Actomonas aquatica: one gene and its partner. Each later gene encodes a partner of the first gene's protein in a complex. Links are inferred from orthologs where the notes say so. Each region holds a gene or a part of one and is shown in the gene's direction. Other genes may lie near its edges.

Evidence for each region. Proteins that work in one complex are often made in the same cells at the same time.
Region 2: the proteins of metK (region 1) and groL are in contact, whole or in part, in a cryo-EM structure (PDB 8P4O), measured with the Escherichia coli proteins. The link is inferred for Actomonas aquatica from one-to-one orthologs.

Annotation. Positions count from the first base shown.
Region 1 is NZ_CP139781.1:449,768-455,372, forward strand. What follows is about bases 1,196-4,194. They hold metK (methionine adenosyltransferase), read left to right. Parts: upstream 1,196-2,093; coding sequence 2,094-3,296; downstream 3,297-4,194. Other genes in these bases: K1X11_RS01755 (M50 family metallopeptidase), read left to right, coding at 1,196-1,465; K1X11_RS01760 (Hpt domain-containing protein), read right to left, coding at 1,488-1,838; ahcY (adenosylhomocysteinase), read left to right, coding at 3,338-4,194. Also shown: K1X11_RS01745 (aldo/keto reductase), read left to right, coding at 1-55; K1X11_RS01750 (aminoacyl-tRNA deacylase), read right to left, coding at 89-553; more of K1X11_RS01755, read left to right, coding at 704-1,195; more of ahcY, read left to right, coding at 4,195-4,747; K1X11_RS01775 (NADPH-dependent assimilatory sulfite reductase hemoprotein subunit), read left to right, coding at 4,920-5,605. UniProt on the Escherichia coli protein: Catalyzes the formation of S-adenosylmethionine (AdoMet) from methionine and ATP.
Region 2 is NZ_CP139781.1:5,836,242-5,839,197, forward strand. It holds groL (chaperonin GroEL), read left to right. Parts: upstream 1-639; coding sequence 640-2,274; downstream 2,275-2,956. Other genes in the region: dnaK (molecular chaperone DnaK), read left to right, coding at 1-185; K1X11_RS22300 (GroES family chaperonin), read left to right, coding at 289-585; K1X11_RS22310 (YdcF family protein), read right to left, coding at 2,379-2,956.

The DNA of each region.
Region 1 (5,605 bases):
CGCGATGAATCGCGATGAGCGCAGCGGGGCGGACCCGATGAATTTCTCGTTCTGAGGGGGGGGGGCGGGCGCGCGGGTGCGTGGGCCGTCAGGCGGTGATGAACTCCAACACCTCCGGTTTCACCAATTCCTCAAAGTCGGCGTAGCGCATCTGAATGACTTCGGTGTGCGTGCCGGCGTTGAACGCGATCTCTTCCTCTTCGGCCAAGGGACCGGCTACATATACCGGCAGGTTGTAGAGGTTGCCGAAGGGCGGCATGGCGCCGAGTTCGCAATCGGGGAAAGTCGCGCGAAACTCGGACTCGGTGGCGAGATGCACATCGAGGGTGCCGAGCATGTCGCGCAGCTCCGGCAAGTGGATGCGTTGATGGGCGGGGAGGACGACCATGGCCATGTTGCCATTGGCAAACACGATGACGGTCTTGGCGAAGTCGCGGCCGGAGATGTGTGAACGGGCGGCGATCTCTTGGGCGGTGTAAGCACGCGAGTGCTTGAGGGTGATGTAGCGGACGTCTCGGGAATCGAGGAAGTCCTGCACTTTTTGAGCGGGCATGGCGGGCTCCTTTCTCGCCTGCGTGCGGGTTTTGGGGGAGGGGCGGGGAGGAGGCTGGCGGCGCCACCGACGCAGGCTGGGGCGGCTGCGTCGTCAGCCGATGGCAGAAGGGTAGGCGGATTGGGGGGGCGTGCAACTCCCATCGGCCGCGTGACGTTTTCCACCGGAAATCGACCCGGCGGACTCGCATTGGCGTCCGGTTGCGCCTACTGCCTGCGCATGACGTCCACTCAGAATGGTTCTGTGCGCCTGTTTCGGTTCGCGGGTATTGATGTATGGCTGCACTGGTCCTGGCTGCTGGCTGCCTTGTTCCTCTTCCAGCTGCGCAGCCGCGCCTATGATTCGCCGGTGTGGGTGGGCATCGAGATCGTGGCGCTGTTTGGCATCGTGCTGCTGCACGAGTTTGGCCACGCGCTGGCCTGTCGGCAGACGGGGGGGCAGGCTAACAACATCGTGCTCTGGCCGCTGGGCGGGATCGCGTTTGTGAGTCCACCCCATCGCGCTGGAGCCCAGCTGTGGAGCATCGCGGCTGGGCCGTTGGTGAACGTGGCTTTAATCCCGATCATCTACTACGCCGGACGCCTACTCATCATGACCGATACCTTTACGGGCAGCGGCTACGGTGAGTTTTGGCGGTGGATGGCGTTCATGAAGGAGCTGAATATCAACTTGTTGATCTTCAACCTGCTGCCGATTTACCCGTTGGATGGCGGGCAGATTCTGCGGTGCTTGCTCTGGTTCGGTGTAGGGGACCGCAAGAGCCTGCTGTGGGCATCGGCGCTAGGCATCGTGGGAGCGATCGGGCTTGGGGCCTACGCGCTGATGATCGGACAGCTCTGGCTGGCGCTGATCACCGGCTTTCTTGGCATGAACAGCTGGCGCACATTTCACGCGGTGCGTCAGGCGACTTGAGGGGACGCCAGGAGGAGGGGAATCAGAGCGCTTCGAGCGCGGTCTTAGCTTCGAGGAAGGCCGCGTTGAGCTCCTCGATGCGCGGGGCGAGACCGTTGAGGTGCTCACGAGAATCGGCTTCAAGGTCCTTGGCCATGGCTCCGAGGCGCTGGGCGCCGACATTGGAGGAGCTTCCCTTTATGCTGTGGGCGGCGCGCGTGAACGTGGTCTGATCACCAGCGGCCAGCGACGTGCGCAGTTCGGTCAACCGCACCGGGGTGTCGGTCACAAAAATCTCGATGACCTCTTTGAGAAACGAATCGTCGCCCTCCTCGTCACCGAGCATGCGCAGGTTTTCGATAGCTTCTTGGTCAATGATAGGGAGGTCAGGCATGATCGCGGGGGTAGGTCAGAGTCAGACTATTGCAAAATGACGGGAGACTTCGTGGAGGGGCGAGGATTTTTAACCTAAGAGAATGGTGGGGAATCTACTTAGGGGTCGAGTGGCAGAACCCGACGAGCAGGCATGCTTTCCCGGGGTATTATCCTAATGCAGGAGGCTGTTTAACGACATATCATCGAATTTCGATGCGATGATATTAAACTTGCGACGGGTTTGTGTCGTAGGTTGCGTCTTCCGCGTATCCCTATGGCTAATTCATTCGTTTTTTCCTCTGAGTCGGTTGGTGAAGGCCACCCGGACAAAGTTTCCGATTTCATCTCTGACAGCGTGCTCGACGCTTGCCTCAGCATCGACCGCAACAGCCGTGTGGCTTGCGAGACGTTGGTGAAGTCCAACGTCGTGGTGTTGGCCGGTGAGATCACCATCCCGAAGCTCAAGGGCGCTCCGCTGGAGTCGGCCATCAATCTCGGGGAAATCGTGCGCGGGGCGATTCGCGAGATCGGCTACGTGAACGACGACGACGGTTTCCACGCCGACAAGGTTTTCATTCAGAATCTTCTCACCAGCCAGTCGGTCGACATCGGTCAAGGCGTCGACGCCCGTGAGGCCGAGGGTAAAACTCACGCCGAGCAAGGAGCCGGCGACCAGGGCATCATGTTTGGCTACGCCTGCAATGAGACGCCGGAGCTCATGCCGACCCCGATCATGCTTGCTCACCGTTTGGGCCGCGAGCTCACCAACCTGCGCAAGTCGGGCAAAGCCAAGTGGCTGCGCCCGGACGCGAAGTCCCAGGTTTCCGTGCGCTACGTCGACGGCAAACCGGCCGAGGTCGTGAACGTCGTGATTTCCACGCAGCACACCGAAAACGTGAAGCGCGCTGAGATCGAAAAGGTGCTCATTAACAAGGTCATCAAGAAGGTCATCCCGAAGGGACTGCTGACCAAAAACACTGAGTTTCTCATCAATCCGACCGGCCGCTTCGTCATTGGTGGTCCCGAAGGCGACTCCGGTCTCACCGGCCGTAAGATCATTGTGGATACCTACGGTGGCTGGGGCCGCCATGGTGGCGGTGCCTTCTCCGGCAAGGATCCGTCCAAGGTCGACCGTTCCGCCGCCTACATGGCGCGCTGGGCGGCCAAGAACATTGTCGCCGCGGGTCTCGCGCCGATCGCCGAGGTCCAGTTGGCGTATGCCATCGGTCATCCGGAACCGGTAAGCGTGTTTGTGGACACCTTCGATACCGGCACGGTGCCTGACAGCGTGATCGCCGATGCCGTGAAGGAAGTCTTCAGCTTCAAACCCGCCGCCATCGTAAAGCAGCTCAACCTGCTGCGCCCGATTTATCGCGAGACCACCAACTATGGCCACTTCGGCAAGGACGGTCTCCCGTGGGAAGCCACCACTAAAGCCAAGGCGCTCAACGCCGCGGTGAAGAAACTTACCAAATAAACCTCTCCCAAACACACCGCACTCAGAACCCATCTTAATCCATGTCTGAATCCACCGACTACAAGGTCCGCGACATCGGCCTCGCCGACTGGGGCCGCAAAGAAATCGCCATCTCCGAGCACGAAATGCCGGGTCTCATGGCCATCCGCGAAAAATTCCCCAACAAGCCGTTGGCCGGCGTGCGCATTACCGGTTCGCTGCACATGACCATCCAGACGGCGATCCTCATTGAGACGCTCGTCGACCTTGGCGCCACGGTCCGTTGGGCCTCCTGCAACATCTTCTCGACCCAAGACCACGCCGCTGCCGCCATCGCCGCTGCCGGCGTGCCGGTGTTTGCCTGGAAGGGCGAGACCCTCGAAGAATATTGGGACTGCACGTGGAAGGCTCTCGTCGGCCCCGACGGTCTCGGCCCGCAGCTCGTCGTCGACGATGGTGGTGACGTAACCCTGCTCCTGCACAAGGGCTACGAGCTCGAAAACGGTAGTGACTGGGTGAATACCGAGTCCGGTTCCGACGAAGAGGAAGTCATCAAGAAGCTCCTCAAGAAGGTTCACGCCGAGACCCCGACCATTTTCCACGATATCGCCAAGGAGTGGAAGGGCGTCTCCGAAGAGACCACCACCGGCGTGCATCGCCTCTACGAACTGGCCGAAAAGAACCAGCTCCTCGTGCCGGCCATCAACGTGAATGACTCCGTCACCAAGTCGAAGTTCGACAACCTCTACGGTTGCCGCGAGTCGCTGGCCGACGGCCTGAAGCGCGCCACCGACGTCATGATCGCCGGCAAGGTCGCCTGCGTGTGCGGCTACGGCGACGTCGGCAAGGGCTGCGCCCACTCCCTCAAGAGCTTCGGCGCTCGCGTGATTGTGACCGAGATCGACCCGATCAACGCCCTGCAGGCCGCGATGGAAGGTTACGAGGTTAACACCATCGAGAGCACGCTCGGCACTGCCGACATCTACGTTACCACGACCGGCAACAAGGACATCATCACCCTCGATCACATGAAGGGGATGAAGGACCAAGCCATCGTCTGTAACATCGGTCACTTCGATAACGAGATCCAGGTCGCCAAGCTCTACAAAGAAGCCGGCGTGACGCGGACCAACATCAAGCCGCAATACGACATGTTCACCTTCGCCGACGGCAAGAGCATCTACCTGCTCGCCGAAGGCCGCCTCGTGAACCTCGGTTGCGCCACCGGTCACCCGTCCTTCGTGATGTCGAATTCCTTCACCAACCAAGTGCTGGCTCAGCTCGACCTCTGGGAGAAGCGCGAGACCTACGTGCCGACGGTGATGCGTCTGCCGAAGCACCTCGATGAAGAGGTTGCTCGTCTGCACCTCGATCGCATCGGCGCGAAGCTCACCAAGCTCTCCCCGGCACAGGCCGCTTACATTGGTGTGTCGGTCGACGGTCCCTACAAGCCCGACCACTACCGCTACTAAACGGCGCTCACGGGCGGTCCTCGCTCGATTGTTCCTATTTTCCAAAGCCGGCCCGATCTGGGCCGGCTTTTTGTTGGAAGGCATGCCTTCCTAGATAACCTTACTAAATTACCTAAATTACTAAATCACACTTGATGGCGGGAGGTTCTCGGCTCAACTTCGCCGTTCGCTCATGAGCAACGACCAAGACGCCCCCCAGCCACTGTCTGCCAACGAAGGCATCAAAACTGCCTCCAACTTCCTGCGCGGAACCATCGCGGAGGAGCTGTTGGATGAGTCCACTGGCGCGATTTCCGAGGATAATCAGCAGCTCACCAAATTCCACGGTCTCTACCTGCAGGACGACCGTGACCTGCGCAAAGAGCGTCGCCAGGCCAAGCTGGAGAAGGCGTTCTCCTTCATGTTGCGCGTGCGTCTGCCGGGCGGTCGCTGCACCCCGGCTCAGTGGCTGGTGCTCGATCAGCTCGCCGATGAGCGCGCCAACGGCTCTCTGCGTCTCACCACGCGTCAGACTTTCCAGTTCCATGGCCTGTTGAAGGGCAACGTGAAGCCGCTCGTCCAAGGCATGCATAAGGCTTTGCTCGATTCCATCGCGGCCTGCGGTGACGTGAACCGCAACGTCATGGCTCCGCCCAATCCGGAGCGCAGTGCCGCTCACGGTGCCATGTATGAGCACGCCAAGGGCATCTCGGAGCACCTGCTGCCGTCCACCCGCGCCTACCACGAGATCTGGCTCGATGAGGAAAAAGTGGCGGGCTCTGCGCCGGAGGAGGAGCCGATTTACGGCAAGACCTACCTGCCGCGTAAATTTAAGATCGGTTTCGCGATCCCGCCGTCGAACGACGTCGATGTGTTTTC
Region 2 (2,956 bases), 5.4 Mb from region 1 along the record:
TCTACGCCAAGGCCGCTGAAGCCGCCCAAGCCGCTGGGGTTGATCCCGAGCAGGCTGCCGCCGCTGCCGCTGCTGCCGCCCAAGGTGGCGCCGAGCCGAAGTCCGACAAAAAGAAGTCCGACGGCGACGTGGTCGACGCCGACTTCGAGGTCGTCGACGACGAAGACGACAAGAAGAAGAGCTAAATCCTTTCGCGCACCGTGAGTGACCCCGTCACCTGCGGTGCGCTTTTTGTGATCCTACAAATCAACAACCTTATCCCAACAAACATCCAAACAACCCAATCATATGGCCAAAGTAAGCATTAAGCCCATCGGTGATCGCGTGCTCGTGCAGCACATCGAGGAAAAGGAACAGGTCCGTGGTGGCATCATCATCCCGGACGCCGCCAAGGAAAAGCCCCAAGAGGCCAAGGTCATCGCGCTCGGCACTGGCAAGAAGGACGAGAACGGCAAAGCCGCCGCCTTCGAAGTGAAGGTCGGTGACATGGTGCTCCTCAGCCCCTACGGCGGTTCCGAGGTCAAGGTCGACGGTCAGAAATACAAGCTGGTCCGCGAAGACGACATCCTCGGCGTGATCGTCTGATCCGGCGTTCGCCTCCGTATCCAAAGTTTAAACACAAAAGAATAACTTAAGCATATGTCCGCCAAACAACTTCTCTTCGACGAAGCCGCCCGCTCCAAGATCCTGAAGGGTGTCGAGCTCCTCTCCCGCGCCGTCAAAGTCACCCTCGGTCCGAAGGGCCGCAACGTCGTCATCGACAAGAAATTCGGCTCCCCGACCGTCACCAAGGACGGCGTGAGCGTCGCCAAAGAAGTCGAGCTTCCGGACGCCTACGAGAACATGGGCGCCCAGATGGTGAAGGAAGTCGCTTCCAAAACCTCCGACAACGCCGGTGACGGCACCACCACCGCGACCGTGCTCGCCGAGGCCATCTACCGCGAAGGTCTCAAGAACGTCGCCGCCGGTTCCAACCCGATCTTCCTCAAGCGCGGCATCGACAAGGCCGTCGAGGCCGCCGTTGCCCAGCTCCACAAGATCTCCAAGAAGGTCAACGACCGCGAAGAGATCCGCCAGGTCGCGACCGTGTCCGCCAACTGGGACACCGAGATCGGTGACATCATCGCCGACGCCATGGACAAGGTGGGCAAGGACGGCACCATCACCGTCGAGGAAGCCAAGTCGATCCAGACCACCCTCGACGTCGTCGAAGGTATGCAGTTCGACAAGGGTTACCTCTCCCCCTACTTCACCACCAACCAGGAGGCCCAGGAGGCTGTCCTCGAGGACGCCTACGTGCTGATCCACGAGAAGAAGATCTCCTCCCTGCAGGATCTCCTCCCGCTGCTCCAGTCGGTCTCCAAGACCGGCAAGCCCCTCCTCCTCATCGCTGAGGACATCGAGGGTGAGGCCCTCGCCGCTCTCGTGGTCAACAAGATCCGCGGCACCCTCAACGTCTGCGCCGTCAAGGCTCCGGGCTTCGGCGATCGCCGCAAGGCCATGCTCGAAGACATCGCCGTCCTCACCGGTGGCAAGTGCATCACCGAGGACCTCGGCATCAAGCTCGAGAACGTCGAGCTGTCCGATCTCGGTAAGGCCAAGCGCATCGTCGTCGACAAGGAAAACACGACCATCGTTGAAGGCGCCGGCAAGGCTTCCGACATCCAGGGTCGCGTGAAGCAGATCCGTCGTCAGATTGAGGAGACCTCCTCCGACTACGATCGCGAGAAGCTCCAGGAGCGTCTCGCCAAGCTCGCCGGTGGCGTGGCCGTCATCAACGTCGGCGCCGCGACCGAGGCCGAGATGAAGGAAAAGAAGGCCCGCGTGGAAGACGCCCTGCACGCCACCCGCGCTGCGGTGGAAGAAGGTATCGTCCCCGGTGGTGGCGTCGCGCTCCTGCGCACCGCCAAGGCCATCGACGACGTTGCCCTCGAAGGCGACGAGAAGATCGGTTCCACCATCGTGCGTCGCGCCATCGAGGCTCCCCTCAAGCAGCTCTGCGCCAACGCCGGTGTCGACGGTGGCGTGGTCGTTCAGACCGTGCTCAAGAGCAAGGGCTCCAACGGCTACAACGTCGCGACCGACGAGTATGTCGACCTGCTGAAGGCCGGCGTCGTCGACCCGACCAAGGTCACCCGCACCGCGCTCCAGAACGCTTCCTCCATCTCCGGTCTGCTCCTCACCACCGAGTGCATGATCACCGAGATCCCGGAGAAGAAGGACCCGATGCCCGCCGGCGGCGGTGACATGGGCGGCATGGGCGGCATGTATTGATCGCCCGGTCGTTCGACCAACGTATCCAAAATTATTCTACAAACCCGTCCCGCTCGCGCGGGGCGGGTTTTTTTGTGTGGCGGTCGAGTGGGGAGGCGAGAGGCTCAGCGCAGGCTGTCGGCCGCCGCGGCGACTTCGAGGGGCACGGCGGTATGGGCGATCCAACCGCGTGTGGCGTAGGTGGTGAGCCGATCGATCTCGCCGGGCAGGTGGCGGATCAGGTTTTCTCCCTTGGCGGCGAAGAGGCGGTATTCCTCGTCCCAAGTGGTGAGCGGCGGCACGCAGAAATAGCGGCTGCCGGCACCGGGACCCTGTTCCCGCCAGGTGAGGGCGACACGGCGCATGCGGTAGGGGCTGGCCACGAGCACCACGGAGGTGAGCGGCCACTGCAGGGTCTTGGCCTTGAGCGAAAGGTAGCGGATGTTTTCGCCGGTGTTGGTGGACTCGGTTTCGAGCAGCAGTGCGTCGGCGGGAAACTCCGGCAACATATCGTGCAGGGTGGCGGCAAAGGCCCGGGCTTCAGGTTGGCCGAGGTCGGCGGAGCCGGCGCCCACACCGCCGGTGAAGATGATGCGCGGGGCGACGCCGGCGCGCCACAGCTCGCCACATTGGCGGGCGATGCGTTGGTCGAAATGGCCGAATCCAATGATGGCGTCACAATGCTCCGGCGGCGTGCTGGAGC